One region of the Paenibacillus andongensis genome, then DNA from elsewhere that is predicted to be linked to it. Evidence: riboswitches for the same ligand, from Rfam matches in the RefSeq annotation. Region 1 holds a riboswitch; the other holds the start of a gene.

Evidence for each region. Region 1 has a riboswitch for cyclic di-GMP ahead of NYR53_RS02865 (hypothetical protein). Riboswitches for the same ligand answer to the same signal wherever they lie in the genome.
Region 2: linked by a shared signal. The riboswitch ahead of NYR53_RS32915 (putative bifunctional diguanylate cyclase/phosphodiesterase) and the one ahead of NYR53_RS02865 (hypothetical protein) in region 1 are both predicted to bind cyclic di-GMP.

Annotation. Positions count from the first base shown of each region.
Region 1 covers NZ_CP104467.1:614,872-622,950, forward strand. The annotation lists gene NYR53_RS02860 (S-layer homology domain-containing protein) at 1-1,594, shown strand, start outside; cyclic di-GMP riboswitch class I at 1,805-1,899, shown strand; gene NYR53_RS02865 (hypothetical protein) at 1,947-2,189, shown strand; gene NYR53_RS02870 (hypothetical protein) at 2,513-2,809, shown strand; gene NYR53_RS02875 (PspA/IM30 family protein) at 2,853-3,515, shown strand; gene NYR53_RS02880 (PspC domain-containing protein) at 3,518-3,976, shown strand; gene NYR53_RS02885 (PspA/IM30 family protein) at 3,980-4,666, shown strand; gene NYR53_RS02890 (sugar ABC transporter ATP-binding protein) at 4,858-6,360, shown strand; gene NYR53_RS02895 (ABC transporter permease) at 6,381-7,385, shown strand; gene NYR53_RS02900 (ABC transporter substrate-binding protein) at 7,449-8,079, shown strand, end outside.
Region 2 covers NZ_CP104467.1:7,328,167-7,336,245, forward strand. The annotation lists gene NYR53_RS32900 (ABC transporter permease) at 1-375, opposite strand, end outside; gene NYR53_RS32905 (ABC transporter ATP-binding protein) at 368-1,909, opposite strand; gene NYR53_RS32910 (BMP family lipoprotein) at 2,039-3,106, opposite strand; gene NYR53_RS32915 (putative bifunctional diguanylate cyclase/phosphodiesterase) at 3,363-4,901, opposite strand; cyclic di-GMP riboswitch class I at 4,988-5,076, opposite strand; gene ilvA (threonine ammonia-lyase IlvA) at 5,141-6,397, opposite strand; gene NYR53_RS32925 (hypothetical protein) at 6,564-6,725, shown strand; gene NYR53_RS32930 (S-layer homology domain-containing protein) at 6,870-8,079, opposite strand, start outside.

The DNA.
Region 1 (8,079 bases):
TATTGCACAGCAACAAGGCGCAATTGCGGTTGTGAATGCGGCTACCCTTACGCTTGAAGGAACACATAATATTGCGATTGACCCCTTTGATGTCGCAGTCGTTTCCGGTTATCTCTACGTGTCATCTGGTTCAGGGCAGTGGACGAAGATTAAGTCATATGATTTGAAGACCTTTGCGGAGGTGGGTTCAAGCGATATTCGCCAACAGAGTTATATCCAAACGCATCCTTTAGGGAATAAGCTCTATACGATCACAACGGATACGTCACCGAGAGACCTTGGAGCGTATAACGTAACGAACGGACAATACGTCGAGCCAGGCGGTTACGATTCTCCGTACCATGGCGATTATGCAATGTCGACGAATTTCACCATTTCTCCGGACGGTGCCTACATCTTTAACGGTTCCGGCAACGTATTTATGGCAACAAGCAATAAGTACGACGATATGAAATTTGTATACGGACTTGGACAAGCATATGACGGTATTACCTTTGATCTGTCAAAAAACATTTTTTACACAGCGAAGAACAATGCGATACAAGTCTATGATTACACCAATTTTAATAAAAGCGGGCTCTATCACTTGGACGGTACAGCCAAGAATGTATTTAATGGTACCAATCGATTGATTTCTGTATCTACGCTAGACGGAAAGAATATCGTCGAAATTGTAGAAAAGAATTCAATCGAAGCGATTGCCCCTATTGCGGTGCCTGGTGTCCAGTTGGACGGCAGAGTTGTCGACATTGCTTACGATTCCGCAAATAAGAAAGCTTATGCCATCGACGAAGCGTTCCGCAATCTATATGTGGTTGATCTTCAATCACAGACGATTGTAAAAACAGTCAAGCTTCCATATCGTCCTGCCGGACTTACTATATCGGAAGACGGTTCAAGTCTCTTTATCGTGAATGATGATCTAAATAATCTCATAACGGAAGTGCGCATAACTGATTTACAAATTTTAAGGCACTTGACTTACACGTCAACTGTTGATTCCGGTGACATCGCTCATAGACATATCTACCATAAAAACGGGATTCTGTATGTTGTGATGGGTGATTGGGAGCCGACGCTGCTGGCGTTCAATTCGACTTCCTTTGCAGCCGTAAACTACGGAACTGTGATCAAAGGGGTTGGCGATCTGGCTTTCTCCAGCAAAAAGAGCACATTCTTTACATGGTATCAGTCTGGCTGGAATGCAGGAAATGCCGGCTCCAACGTATTGGCATATTCCGTTAGTGGCAATAGCGTAACCAAATCAGGCGAATCCAGCCTAAGTTACCCGAACTTCTTGAGAGATCCCTTGGATACTCCGGTTCTATTGTTGGAAAATCAAGGGAAACTGGTCGTAAAGAATAAGGTCCTTGATCTCAATAATGTTGCGCAGGTAATCAGTACATTGCCAGAACCGATTTATGCAGCGAGTGCTAATGGAGAGCTGCTGGTTGGTAAAAATGGGATATACAGTGCGGCGACCTATCAGAAGGTTGATTCTTTGGCGCTGGGGACAGCAACAGAAATCTTCTTTGATCAGAATAGAATGCTGTATTATTATGTAAATGGTGCGTTATTGTCTATACAGAAGTAAAATAATAATGACCCGTGAGAGATATGTAGTTCTCTTAGGTCAACCAGTACTCTGGTTGGCCTTTTTTGTATGAAATCACACACTTTGCGTGCAAAGTCCTTCTTTTTTGTAGAAATATGTTGAATTTCATTATTTAATGGAATACCATGGAAAATAGATAGTACTTTACAACTAGAAATAATCACTGAAACACACCTAATATCAAGCAATAATGAACAAAGGCAAATCCATCGAAAGGTGGAGACGCAAAGCCACGGGTCTAAGCCATGAGTCAAATCTCTTGGGATGATAGCCGGGTTACTCTTTAGAGGCTTGTTTTTTTATTGCCAAAAAAGGAAGGGAGGGGCGAAAAATGGCAACATATCTGATGTTGATTAAAGTGTTCGACGATGCCGAGAAGGTTATTTATAAATTTGGTCCAACAGAAGAAAGTATGGGTGAAATTGAATTTAATCTAGTTAATGAAGAGTTTCGGCAGATAGAGAGAATCCCGGGTACTACCAAAGACCATATGTTCATGAGGGCTGCTTCGGCTATTGCAAGATGTTATACGGAGGGAGAGGGCTTTCCGGATAGAACTTTTTTTGCTTCATAATAGTGTTGTACTTTCATTAAATGCATGATGTAAATAAATGATCAGCTACCTTGCGACCTCGCTTGGTAGTTTTTTTATTCTGTCCCATAACACGTTCACAAATGCCTGGCTCAGAATATTACCCCCTGGGTTACCAAGCTTGCTAAGTAAAGACTGTCGTATTCATCGCGCTCTATCACAGGTCTTAGACGCGCCCCGACTAAGGTCTAGGAACAAATACCGTCGTTAGTCCGTTTTGGAAAGCTTCGTTTTTACCTAAAATAAAGACATGAACAAGAGCACAGCAAACAACACAGCAAACAACGAAAGGCGGTGACGAAACGATGAAAAGAAATACAGGCTTAGCCGCTCTGCTAATCGCATTCGGTGCACTGATTCTGTTAAATAAGCTAGGCATTCACATGGGACCATTTATTGGCTCGGTGATGGGATACTTGATTCCAATAGGAATGGTCGGCCTTGGTTATGTAGGTATACAGAACGGCAGCAAAATCGGTTGGATTATTGCAGGGCTTGGCGGTATCATCCTGATTGGTAAATTAGCTGGTTGGATCATCATTCTACTGGCGATTGGGTTGATCGGTTACGGAATTTCGATGTTGACAAGAAGAACGGTGTAAGGCAATGAAACGAATACAGAGAGTGAAAAAGGTGGTATGAGAGATGAGCCTACTTAGGCGAATGAGAGACATTACCGTAGCGACACTGAATGAACATCTGGAGCGATCGGAAGATCCGGTCCGCTTGATTGACCAGTACTTAGCAGCGCAGCGTGAGCAGCTTCAACAGTCCGAGAGACTGTATCAACAATGCGTAAGCCACGCAGCTTCACTCCGGCAGCAATATCTGACGGCGCTGGAAACCAAAGAGAAGCGCGAGCATCAAGCGTTGCTTGCTCTGAAGGCCGGCGAAGAACATATGGCAAGGATCGTGCTTCAAGAGAAGCTGCAAGCCGAAGAGAAAAGCGAGCAGTATCATGAGTTGTACGATCAAGCGAAGCAGTCCATCCTTGATTTGGATGAAGAGCTGCAGCAGCTCAAAGCTGATTACAAAGAAGTGGCAGACAAACGCAGCTACTACTTAGCGCGAATGGAGTCCGCAAGGTTGCAGCAAAGATTGCATGCTCGCAGCAGTGTGGCGCAGGATGCGACACCACGGATGTTCGGTCGCTTGGAAGAGCGCGTTTCCGATATGGAGCTCCATGCAAGAACGCTTCGCGATGTAAGACGAATGGGGCGCGAAAGTTACTATAGCGGGGGCAACTCGGCCGTAGATGCTGAAATGGAAGCTCTGAGAAACAGACTGCAGCAGGAGGGAGCCAAGTAATCATGAGCAAACTTTATCGCTCACGAAGAGATAAGAAGGTTACTGGTCTATGCGGCGGACTCGCCGAGGCCATGAATGTAGATGCAACGCTATTACGTTTGTTAGTGGTGATTACCACAATTTTCACCGGAGGAACGGTCATTTTCATCTACTTTGTAGCTGCACTTGTTATTCCGAAGGAACCTGGGTACGATCAGCCTCCATTTGATCCTTATGCTGGCTCATATGGCCGTCAAGGCTATAATGGCGGTGCTTGGAACGCTCACAAGCCCCCCCACCCTAACCATGCGCCACAACATACAGGGTACAATACTCCGTACGACGCAGGGAAAGTAAACAACATCGACGAGATGATGAAAGACATTGAAAAGAAAGCTCTGCAAAGAGAAGTAGAAGAACTGAGAGCCAAAGTCGCTCGCTTCGAACAACAACCAATTGATATTAAAAAAGGAGACGTGTAAACCATGGGAGTATTTACAAGAATGAAAGATATGACAAAAGCATCAATTCACGAGGTATTGGATAAAATTGAGGATCCGATCGTTATGTTGAACCAATATTTGCGGGATATGGAGCAAGAAATCGCGCAAGCTGAAGTGACTGTTGCTAGACAAATCGCCAATGAGCGCAAGCTGAAACAACGTCTGGAAGAGTCTGTTCGTCTCGTGGCTGACCGTGAAGCCAAAGCTTCCGCAGCAATCAAAAATGGCCAAGAGGCAATCGCTCGCCAAGCCGTCGAAGAAAAATTGTACCACGAAGATAAAATTGTTGAGTACACTGATCTATATACTGCTTCCAAAGCGCATGCGGATGAGTTAACACAGCAGCTGCACGAAATGAAAGATGAGTTCTACAAACTGCGTAACAAACGCAACGAGCTTGTGTCCCGCGCTCAACTGGCTAAAGCCAAAAAACAAATGGCACAAGTATCCTACAATGGCGTCATCGAAAGCGGCAACGCATCCCGCGGCTTCCAACGTATGGAAGAGAAAATTATCCAATTGGAAGTTGAAGCGGAAATCGCTCGCAAGCCTTACGTACCAGCAGGTTCAGTAGGCAGCTATACACCTGTTGACGTTGCAAAGCAAGCTAAAGTTGATGAGCAGTTGAATTTGCTGAAAGAGAAATTAAGCAGCAAAGAAGCCGAGTAATGAACGGTGTTTAGTGAGAAGCCCCTTTTTGTGAGGGGCTTTTTTGTGTTTTCCAGGGGCTTAGAGGCTTACAAAATCATAAGATTTTCAACTTTTTTGCAGAGATTTATCCACTCTTTTTCCAGCAGATTACAGATAGAATTAGCACAGGAGCACGAAAGAAATGTTAAAACGAAACACGAGGTGAGGTCATGAGTGAAGCTCTGGTCCGGATGGAAGGAATTGAGAAGCATTTTCCTGGTGTGCACGCCCTCCATCAATGTCGTCTGGAGTTGGCAGCCGGTGAAGTGCATGCGCTTGTTGGCGAGAACGGCGCCGGAAAATCCACGTTAATGAAAATCGCTACGGGTGTCTATCAGAAAGATGAAGGCAGAATCATCTTGAAAGGCAAGGAAGTGAACATCCCCAATACGAGAGCGGCTCAGCAGCTTGGCATCTCGATGATTCATCAAGAGCTGAATTTAATGCCAGATCTGACGATAGCCCAAAATATATTTATAGGGCGAGAGCCGAGGAAGGGAATCAAGCTGTTCGTCGATGATCGGAAGTTGAACGATCAGGCACAGCAATTGCTGAACGAAATGAATCTCCAGCTCGATCCGCGCACGAAGGTGTCGGAGCTGACAGTCGCCAAGCAGCAAATGGTGGAAATCGCCAAGGCGTTGTCATTTCAATCCGAAGTACTCATCATGGATGAGCCGACGGCGGCACTTACCAATGCGGAAATCGAGGATCTGTTTAGGATCATCGAACAATTGCGCGGGCGGGGGGTAGGCATCGTCTATATTTCTCACCGGATGGAAGAGTTGAAGCGAATTACCGATCGCATCACCGTCATGCGTGACGGCCGCTATATCGATACCGTGCAGACGAAAGATACGTCCATCGATCAGATCATTGCGATGATGGTTGGTCGTGAACTGTATGTCAGCAATCAGCAGATCGCCATCGGTACTTCAGAGACAAGAGTACTCGAGGTTACGAATCTGAACCGCGGTTCTGCTGTGAAAGATGTCACCTTTCATTTGGCAAAAGGTGAGATTCTTGGCTTCGCGGGTCTTATGGGAGCCGGTCGTACCGAAGTAGCGAGGGCCATTTTCGGAGCAGATGCGATTGACTCAGGCGACATACGCATCCACGGGCACAAGGTCCAGCTCAAAACCCCGCATGATGCCGTGAAGCATGGCATCGGTTATTTATCCGAGGATCGTAAACGCTATGGGCTCATGGTGGATATGGATGTGAAGACGAATATCGCCATAGCCTCTTATCGCAAAGCGAGACGCCTGCTTGGGTGGATGCACGACGGCAAAATTGATCAGTCAGCTTCACACTTTGTGGAAGCGCTTCAAATCAAGACACCAAGCATTCATCAGCAAGTCAAATTTCTGTCAGGCGGCAATCAACAGAAGGTCGTTATCGGTAAATGGCTGCTTCGAGATTGCGACATTCTCATCTTCGATGAGCCCACACGAGGGATCGATGTTGGCGCGAAGACGGAGATTTATAAGCTGCTGGATGAGCTCGCTGCGCAGGGGAAATCGATCATTATGATTTCATCGGAACTGCCTGAAATATTGCGCATGAGCCACCGCATCATGGTCATGTGTGAAGGGCGCATTACCGGCGAGCTTCGCCAACAGGACGCCACGCAGGAAGCGATTATGAAATATGCCACCATGCGAATCAGTTAGCATAAGTCTTAGGAGGAATCATGATGTCAACATGGCTTGTAGGTAAAAAAATAGTGCCCACGATGTCTGGGCAAACGGGCGCTGCACAGAAGCTGCTGGCTTTCGCCAGCTTGATTATGCTAGTTATTATCTTCTCGGTATCTTCCAGCAATTTTTTTCAATTCGATAACATCGTAGCGATTATGCTTTCAACAGCCGTTATCGGTGTGCTTGCTCTAGGTTCAACGTTCGTTATCATCACCTCGGGGATTGATTTAGCCGTCGGAACGGTGATGACCTTCTCATCGGTGATGGCGGGAGTCATCATTACAACTTGGCATTTACCGATGCCGCTTGGCATTATCGGGGGCATCGCCACAGGAGCCATTTGCGGTCTCATCAGCGGGCTGCTCGTGGCGAAGATGAAAATTCCGCCTTTCATTGCCACACTAGCTATGATGATGGTGACCAAAGGACTTTCACTCGTCATCTCGGGGACGAAGCCGATCTATTTTAACGATACGCCGGCATTCTCGCAGATTTCGATGGGGTCCATGCTTAATTCGATCATCCCCGGCTTCGAAATTCCTAACGCGATTCTCGTCTTCTTCGGCGCTGCCGTTATTGCCAGCATTATTCTATCGAGGACGATCATTGGACGCTATAACTTTGCCCTGGGGAGCAATGAAGAATCCACGAGGCTTTCCGGCGTTAATGTAGACTATTGGAAAATCGTCATCTACTCGCTAACTGGTGTATTCAGCGGGATCGCCGGCATTATGATGGCTTCCCGTCTCAATTCCGCTCAACCCGCGCTTGGGTCTGGTTATGAGCTGGAGGCAATTGCAGCTGTGGTCATCGGCGGCACTTCCTTAAGTGGGGGCAAAGGTTCCATTCTCGGAACCGTCATCGGTGCTCTTATCATGAGCGTGCTCACGAATGGGCTGCGTATCTTATCTGTTAAACAAGAGTGGCAGACGGTCATTGTAGGAGTTGTCGTTGTACTGGCGGTTTACGCTGATATGATGCGGCGCCGCAAGAAATAAACTTCGGTATTCACTCCAACTCGGAGTCACATACAACAAATTATAAGTAAGGGGAGATTAAGATTGCATAAAAGGACAAAGAAATTTGCGGTAGCATCATCGCTATTATTATTAACGACGATTGTACTTGGGGCATGCGGTACCAAAACGACGGATACGAAAACAGCGGCGACAACGACTGCGCCAGCAGCAGCAACAACTGCAGCGCCTGCTGCAGCAAAATCGGATAAAATTTATATTCCGGTCATCTCCAAAGGCTTCCAGCACCAATTCTGGCAAGCTGTCAAACAAGGGGCTGAGAAAGCCGCCAAAGAATTTAACGTAGAAATAACGTTCGAAGGTCCGGAAACAGAGTCACAAGTGGATAAGCAAATTGAAATGCTGCAGGCTGCACTCGGCAAAAAGCCGCAAGCCATCGCTTTCGCCGCGCTGGACAGCAAAGCCGCTACGCCGCTGCTGGAGAAAGCGAAAGCAGGCAAAATCCCCGTCATCGGCTTTGACTCCGGTGTGGACAGCGACATTCCGGTGACGACCGCCGCCACCGATAACAAAGCTGCTGCCGCGTTGGCAGCGGACAAAATGGCATCGCTCATCAGCAACGAGGGCGAGATCGCGCTTGTCGTACATGACCAAACGAGCCGCACGGGCATTGATCGCCGGGATGGCTTCACCAATCGGATCAAAGAGAAATATC
Region 2 (8,079 bases), 930 kb from region 1:
TCCACCAATAAGTGCACCGACGATAACTGCTAACGGAGCATGAATAATCCATGGAAGACCTGTCACTTTGACACCAATAAATGTGGCCCCCGTCATACCCATGACGAATTGCCCTTCAGCACCGATATTAAACAAGCCTGTACGAAATGCGAATGCGACGGATAATCCCGTCAAAATAAGCGGGGTAATGGCACGAATGGATTCACCTATATCATACGAATTACCGAAAATACGAGAAAATAGCGCTCCATAGGCGGCAATTGGGTTATATCCGCCTGCCAGCATTACGAGTGCTCCGAATAGCAGCCCAAGTATAATCGCCACGATCGGATTCACCGCTGATTCACTTGTAAAAATGCGAGCAACCTTATTCATGAGCAGCTCCTTTCTCTGTGCGCTTACTGCCGGCCATGAGAAGTCCAATCTCTTGATCGTTCGTCTCCTGCGGCAGCACTTCTCCCACAATCTGTCCTTCATAGATGACGGCAATGCGATCCGACACATTCATAATTTCATCCAGCTCAAAAGAAATCAACAGTACAGCTTTGCCTTTGTTCCGCTGCTCGATCAATTGACGATGCACGAACTCAATGGCACCGACATCCAATCCCCGCGTCGGCTGCGCAGCAATGAGAAGATTGGGATTTTTATATATTTCCCTGGCAATAATCGCCTTTTGTTGATTACCACCCGACAAAGATCGCGCTTTATTGTAGATACTTGGCGTTCTAACGTCGAACTGCTTAATCAACGCTTCCGCATGGCGATCAATAGCTTCATAATTCAAGAAGCCAGCTTTGTTATACGCAGGATGGAAATACGTTTCCAGCACCATGTTCTCACTCATGGTAAAATCGAGCACGAGTCCGTGCTTATGCCTGTCCTCCGGAATATGCGACAATCCAGCCTCGGAGATCTCTCTCGGCGTATGGTTGGTAATATCGCTTCCCATCAGCAGCACACGACCGCTATCAATGGAGCGCAGCCCGGTTAATGCCTCGATTAATTCACTCTGTCCGTTGCCATCTACACCGGCGATGCCCAGAATTTCTCCGGCTTTCACCTCAAAATTAAGCCCCTTCAGAGCAGGCAAACCCTGCTGATTACGCGCAACGAGTTCTTGCACCTGGAGAACGGGCTCTCCGAGCTTCACATCCTGCTTGTTCACTTTGAAGGAGACGTCGCGTCCGACCATCTTCTCCGCCAGAATCTGTGGATTCGTCTTCGAAATATCCAACGAATCAATCACTTTGCCCCGACGAATGATCGTCACAGTATCGGCGATCTCCATAATTTCTTTCAGCTTATGTGTAATGAGAATGATGGATTTGCCCTCTTTGACGAGATTACGCATAATGACCATCAATTCACTAATCTCTTGCGGCGTTAGTACAGCTGTCGGTTCATCAAAAATAAGAATATCGGCGCCGCGATACAGCGTTTTCAATATTTCCACACGCTGCTGCATGCCGACGGAGATATCTTCAATTCTCGCTTTGGGATCCACACGCAAACCGTATTGCTCCGATAACTTGCGTACTTTGTCTTGCGCTGTTTTGTAATCGATTTTTGATCCTTTTTTAGGCTCCATGCCCAAAATGATGTTTTCTGTCACGGTAAATGGCTGAACCAGCTTGAAATGCTGATGCACCATACCAATGCCAAGCTCGATAGCACGATTCGGACTATCAATAAATACTTCTTTGCCTTGTACTTTAATGTTACCTTCATCCGGCTGATAAAGTCCGAACACAATGTTCATTAGTGTTGATTTACCCGCGCCATTTTCGCCAAGCAAGGCATGAATTTCACCCTTCATCAGCTTTAAACTAATGGCATCATTCGCCACTATGCCTGGAAACCGCTTCGTAATGTTGCAAAGTTCAACAACAGGGACTACTTCACTCATCAGATCACCCTAAGGATCAATTTTTTTAATTACCTCTTAAACTAAAGAACAAGGCTAGTTATTATAACTAGCCTTGTTTGAACAGAAACAAATCTATCGTTCGTAACCGCAATGCCTTTTATACCTTAATTAAGGTTTTTCAGGAACTTTGATTTCGCCGCTGATGATTTTTGCTTTGTAATCGTCAACTTTTTTCAAGATTTCAGGTGTTACGTTTTTCTTGGAAGTTTCAGGAAGGCCTACGCCGTCATCTTTCAGACCAAGTGTAACCACTTTACCACCTTGGAATTTGTTGTCGATAATGTCTTTGGAAACACGAACAACGGCTGTGTCAACACGTTTCAACATGGAAGTCAGTGTGACTTCATCGCCGAATTCAAGGGATTGGTCTTTATCTACGCCGATAACCCAAACCTTTTTACCGTTTTTCGCGCGGTCTTTCGCTTCGTTAAATACACCGTTACCAGTGGAACCAGCTGCGTGGAAAATAACATCAGCGCCATCGTTGTAGATCGTAGCTGCTGCTGCTTTACCAAGATCAGGCTTATCAAAAGCGCCTGTATAGTTAATTTGAACTTTAGCATTTGGATTAACCGCTTTAACGCCAGCTACGAAACCAGCTTCAAAACGTTTGATAACCGGGATGTCGATACCGCCAACGAAACCGATTTTGTTGGATTTTGTTGTTAGACCTGCAACTACCCCAACAAGGTAAGAACCTTCTTGCTCAGAGAATGTTACGGATTCTACGTTTGGAGCTTCAACGACATTATCAATGATCGCTAATTTAGCATTAGGGTTTTGTGTGGCTACTGTTTTTAGTGCATCGCCCATCAAGAAGCCGATACCCCAAGTCAGGTTGTAGCCGTCTTTAACGAATTGGTTTAAGTTAGGCGTATAATCTGCATCGCCTTTACTCTCAAGGTTTTTCACTTTAACGCCTGTTTGTTTCTCAAGCGCCTTCAAACCTTCCCATGCACTTTGGTTAAAAGATTTATCGTTGACGCCACCAATATCGGTAACCATTCCGATTTTGAAGTCTTTACCGCTATTGTTGCTTGGCGCTGCTGAAGCTGCTGCAGTAGTAGCTGGAGTTGCTGAAGCCGCCGGTTTCGTTTCTTCTTTTTTGGCACAGCCGGAAAGAGCCAATGCAGAAACCGTTACAGCCATAAGAGCTGTTGAAAGCATTTTCTTCATCATTATTACCCCCATAGAATCATTTAATTTAAAACCGTGAAATCTTACATTGTAGGTTGACCAAAATAAGTTAAATTATGTAAGACTGGCTATAGATGAGTGTATCATGTTGAAACCCAAGAGAAAAGCGATACACCTGCAAAATAACATAATTCGTTATGTCATACAAGTTGACATGGTCTTTTTGTAAGCCCCTACAATATAGGTTTCAAGCCCCAATTATTTATTATACTACCACCGGTCAATAAAATCTAGATTACCCTTTGTTAATTTTATCGTTCATAAGTCTCATGAATTGTTCGGTTCCCAGCGGGCTGCTAAACAGCATTCCTTGCACTTCCGTGCACTGCAAAAGTCTCAAATGCTCAAGTTGTTCCTCTGTTTCAACACCCTTTGCAATTAAATTCAGACCTAGACGGTGAGCCATGCGAATAATGGCAGCAGCCAGCAGTTGATTCTCATTGTCGTCTACCAAATCCCGAATCAAATTACTATCTAATTTAACGCTATCAAGCGGCATCCCTTCGAGCCCGCTTCGTGTAAATAGGCCTGTACACAAGTCATCCATCACGATACGCACACCGAATTTCTTCAGCATAATCAATTTCTCGCTAGCCTCTTGTACATTAGATGATGTGATACTTTCCGTAAGGTCCAGTTCCACCAACATCGGATCAATACTTGTTTCTTTCAAAACAACAGCAATTTCTTCAATAAAATGCTCATCTTTAAACTGCGAAGCTGTTACTGTTAGGGTCATTCTCAGCGGTGTATAGCCCTCGTCCTGCCAGATTCTCATCTGTCTGCAAGCCGTTCGTACAGCCCATTTCCCGATAGGGATCATGAAGCCCATTTCCTCGGCTGCTTTCTTCCAATCCATGCTATGTGCTAGGAGGTTGTCTCCCTTGCTCCAATGAATGATCGCTTCCATTCCGATTAATTTACGGTTTGTTATTTCATATTGAGGCTGATATAGGATTTCAAATTGATTGTTATCTAAGGCCGATCGAAGCTCTTTCTCTATGTGAGCTTTGCTCTTCACCATGGCATCGATGTCAGAGGCATAGAATTGGAACTGGTTATGTCCCCGGTTTTTGGCCGCAAACATCGCTTCATCTGCAAACGCCATAAGCTGCTCAGGCAGCTGGCCATCTAACGGATACAGAGCTATCCCTATACTAGCCGTTATGGTTACTGGCATCCCATCCAGGATAAAAGGCTCTTCCAGAGCCATTTGAATTCGAGAAGCTACAACTCTTGCGTCATCAGGTTTTGCAAAAGATTCTAGTAAAATAGTAAACTCGTCGCCACCTTGGCGGTACACCGTATCCGATCCCCGCAGGCATCCCAGCAAACGTTCTGCTGCAAGGCGGATTAAACGATCACCATAGGCATGACCTAATGAATCGTTGACATCTTTGAACCTGTCCATGTCCAGAAACATAACAGCCGCCAGTTGCTCATTACGCTTCGCGTGCAGAAGTGCCCGCTCCAATCGGTCATTAAACAAACGGCGATTGGGTAATCCCGTCAATGTATCGTGATAGGCAAGAAAGGCTAGTTGTTTGCTCTTTTCTTCCTGCTCTTTGCTAGTAAGGAGCAATTGATGGATACTCTTCGCAAAAAATAAACAGATTAGTGCTTGAACAAGCATACTAATGAAAACGTAAGGTGAAAAGGAGAAAGAAGCAGCAGCAAGTAGATTCACGGTCAACAAAAAGAAGCCCAGTACGCCCATATAGACCAACGTTTGCGCTTTCATTTGCTGTATCCACTTAGAAAATATGCCTCTCATTCTTAAACCTCCGTATCTGATATTAAAAAAAGGCTATTCCGAATCGGAATAGCCGTAGGTGTACCTGTTTAGGTAAACTGCAACCTGTCGGCAGCCCAGCCATCATTGTTGCGAGGGCAACCTTAGATCTGAAGCTTTGCGTCCTTATCTTTCGATAAGTTTGCCTTTTACGATATTAAGAAGCAATAAATGGGACTAATTAACTATATCATATTCATTCCACATTTGGCTATTTTTCCTTAAATAAGCAAGTTAAAGAGCTTGGGATCCTTATTTATTTCAATATAGCCATAATCTTTCTGAGATAGGCGCTCAATAAGCCCCTCGTAGTCATCTTTATTTTTGAGCTCAATGCCGACCAGCGCCGGAGCATCGTCCCTATTATTTTTTTTCGTATACTCAAATCGAGTAATATCGTCTGTGGGTCCTAAGACTTCTTCCAGAAATTCGCGCAAGGCTCCAGCACGCTGCGGAAAATTAAGAATAAAGTAGTGCTTCAAGCCTTCATACACAAGCGATCTTTCTTTAATCTGCTGCATACGGTCAATGTCATTGTTGCCACCGCTGATGATACAGACCACATTCTTACCGCGAATCTGCTCCCGATAGGCATCAAGCGCTGCGACCGGGAGTGCGCCGGCGGGCTCAATGACAATCGCGTTATTGTTGTAAAGTTCCAGAATGGTTGTACATTCCTTGCCGGAAGGAACAATGACGATATCCTCCAGCTTTTCTTTGCAAATCTCAAAGGTAAGCTCGCCCACTTGCTTCACGGCTGCTCCATCTACGAACTTATCAATCGTGGATAAGGTCACGACCTTCCCCTGCTTCAGCGCTTCCGTCATGCTTGCCGCGCCCTCCGGCTCAACACCGATGATGCGCGTTCGTGGAGAAACACTATCCAGATAGGTCGCAACTCCCGCTGCAAGGCCGCCTCCGCCAATCGTTGCAAAGATGAAGTCAGGAGATTCGGGCATTTGATTCAAAATCTCGAGGCCAACCGTGCCTTGCCCGGCAATCGTACGGACATCATCGAAAGGGTGTATGAACACCTTATTCTCTTGAGCACAGTAGGCCTTGGCTTGGTTAGAGGAATCATCGAATGAATCACCTGTGAGAATAACTTCAACAAAAGATCCGCCGAATAGCTTAACTTGGGAAATCTTTTGTCTAGGCGTTGTAGTCGGCATGAAGATTTTGCCTTCAATACCGAGCTGTTTACAGGAGTAAGCCACGCCCTGCGCATGATTGCCAGCGCTCGCACACACGACACCCGCTTCGCGTTCCTCCGGTGTTAAGCTTTGGATCACATTATACGCTCCGCGAATTTTGAAAGAACGAACAATTTGCATATCTTCACGTTTAAGATAAACGTTGCATTCATACAAGTTAGAGAGCAGCTCATTGCGTTGCAGAGGCGATGGTTCGATCACCCTGCTGAGCACATGATTGGCCCTAATAATATCTTCCAAACCTACTTTACTGGAAACAACCATTTTCTCTTACTTCCTTTCTCCACATTAAGCTATTAAAGTTTTACAGATTATTGTAGCACAACTCTGTCCGCCTGTACGAAAATAATATTGGCAGCGCTCTTCCTGTGTTTCACTTCATGCCCAGCAGGGTATTACATAGCAATACAACTTCAAAGGAGTGATTCAAATGTCGACTCAGCCTCGCAATATCGATATCGAAGAACGCCATGTGGAGAAAAAATCGGATTCCAGTCTAGTTGCTTCTACTTTCATCAAATACGCTGCTTATATCGTCATCATTTTCGGCGTTCTGTATTTCCTAGTTCGTTATGTATTCCCAATGTTCTAGAGCTAGGATGTAAGAGCCCTAATCAGAGAGGGTACATTAACATCTATTTCCCGCTCAACCACAAGAAGCCTCAAACCCACTAATAAGTGGATTTAGAGGCTTCTTTTATGGTTATGAGAGGAGTTAACTAACTCGAGCTCTTACTTAGTAATAGTACCGAGGCTGCTCCTGAAGCTCAGAACGTTTTTGCAAGAAGCGGTAGAAGGCGCTAGCCGCCTGTGCTTTTGTCACTTCTTGCTGAGGTTCAAATTGTCCATCATTCAGAGACATAATATTCAGCCCCACCACAATCGCTGCGTCACCAACATGCTTAAGCTTAACAGCATCTGCGAAATTACCATTGAAAATACCATCGAACTTCGTTAGACTCTTGTAGCCTAGCGCCTTCACAATTAGCTGAGCCATTTCTTCTCGATTCATTGCAGCTTCCGGATTGAAATCAGCACCTACATCCAGCAAACCGCGATCAACCGCATTTTCGACATAGGCAAAATAAGGAGAAGATTTGCTCACATCGGCGAAAGACGCCTTCCGTTCTGCCCCGTAATAAATACCACCGTTACCGCCATTCATGGCAATAACAAGCATTTTAACCAACTCACCCCGTTGGATCGTTTGATCTGGATTTACTTTGCCATCCTTCACATCCAGCGCTTGATAATCGAGCATAAGCTGAAGCTCATTTTTAGCCCAGTGATGGTCAATGTCGCTTACTGTCACTTTATCCAAGGAAATCACTTCACCCGTTTCACTATTCCGCCATTGACCGTTTTGCGCATCCAAGAGGAAAGGTTCACGGTTGAATTTGGGAACGAGTGAATAGACAAGCTTGGCTTCGAGTTTCCCGTCTGTTTTCATATCCATGGATTGCGGAACATCCCCAGCCGCTACCATCACTCTGTATTTCTCCAGTGGAATGCCACCGATGAACCCGCTGCCTTGGGCCACATAATTTAACTTGATGTCGAACTGCGCGAGCCAGAGATCCTTGGCTTTATCAATCGCCATCACCTGCGGCTTTTGCAGTGGATATGGCATATTGCTGATGGAGAAGTGATAGCCGACAATTTGACCAGTCACACGATCGATGCTTACCGTTACTTCTTCGTTCCCGGCATTCACACCATCAATCACACGCTTAAAACTAATATCCCAATTACGCATATGCTTCAGCTGATCTTCCGAATAACTTTTAGCCGTTTGTGCACGAAGCGACAACTGATCGGTATAAGCAGGAAGCTGCTTTTTCACAAAATCAACACCTTTTGTTATCGCATCTTCCAGAGCAATTTTACCCTCAATATCTTTATCAGCGTCAGGTCCGTAAGGGATGTAACTGTTGAAATTCATAATC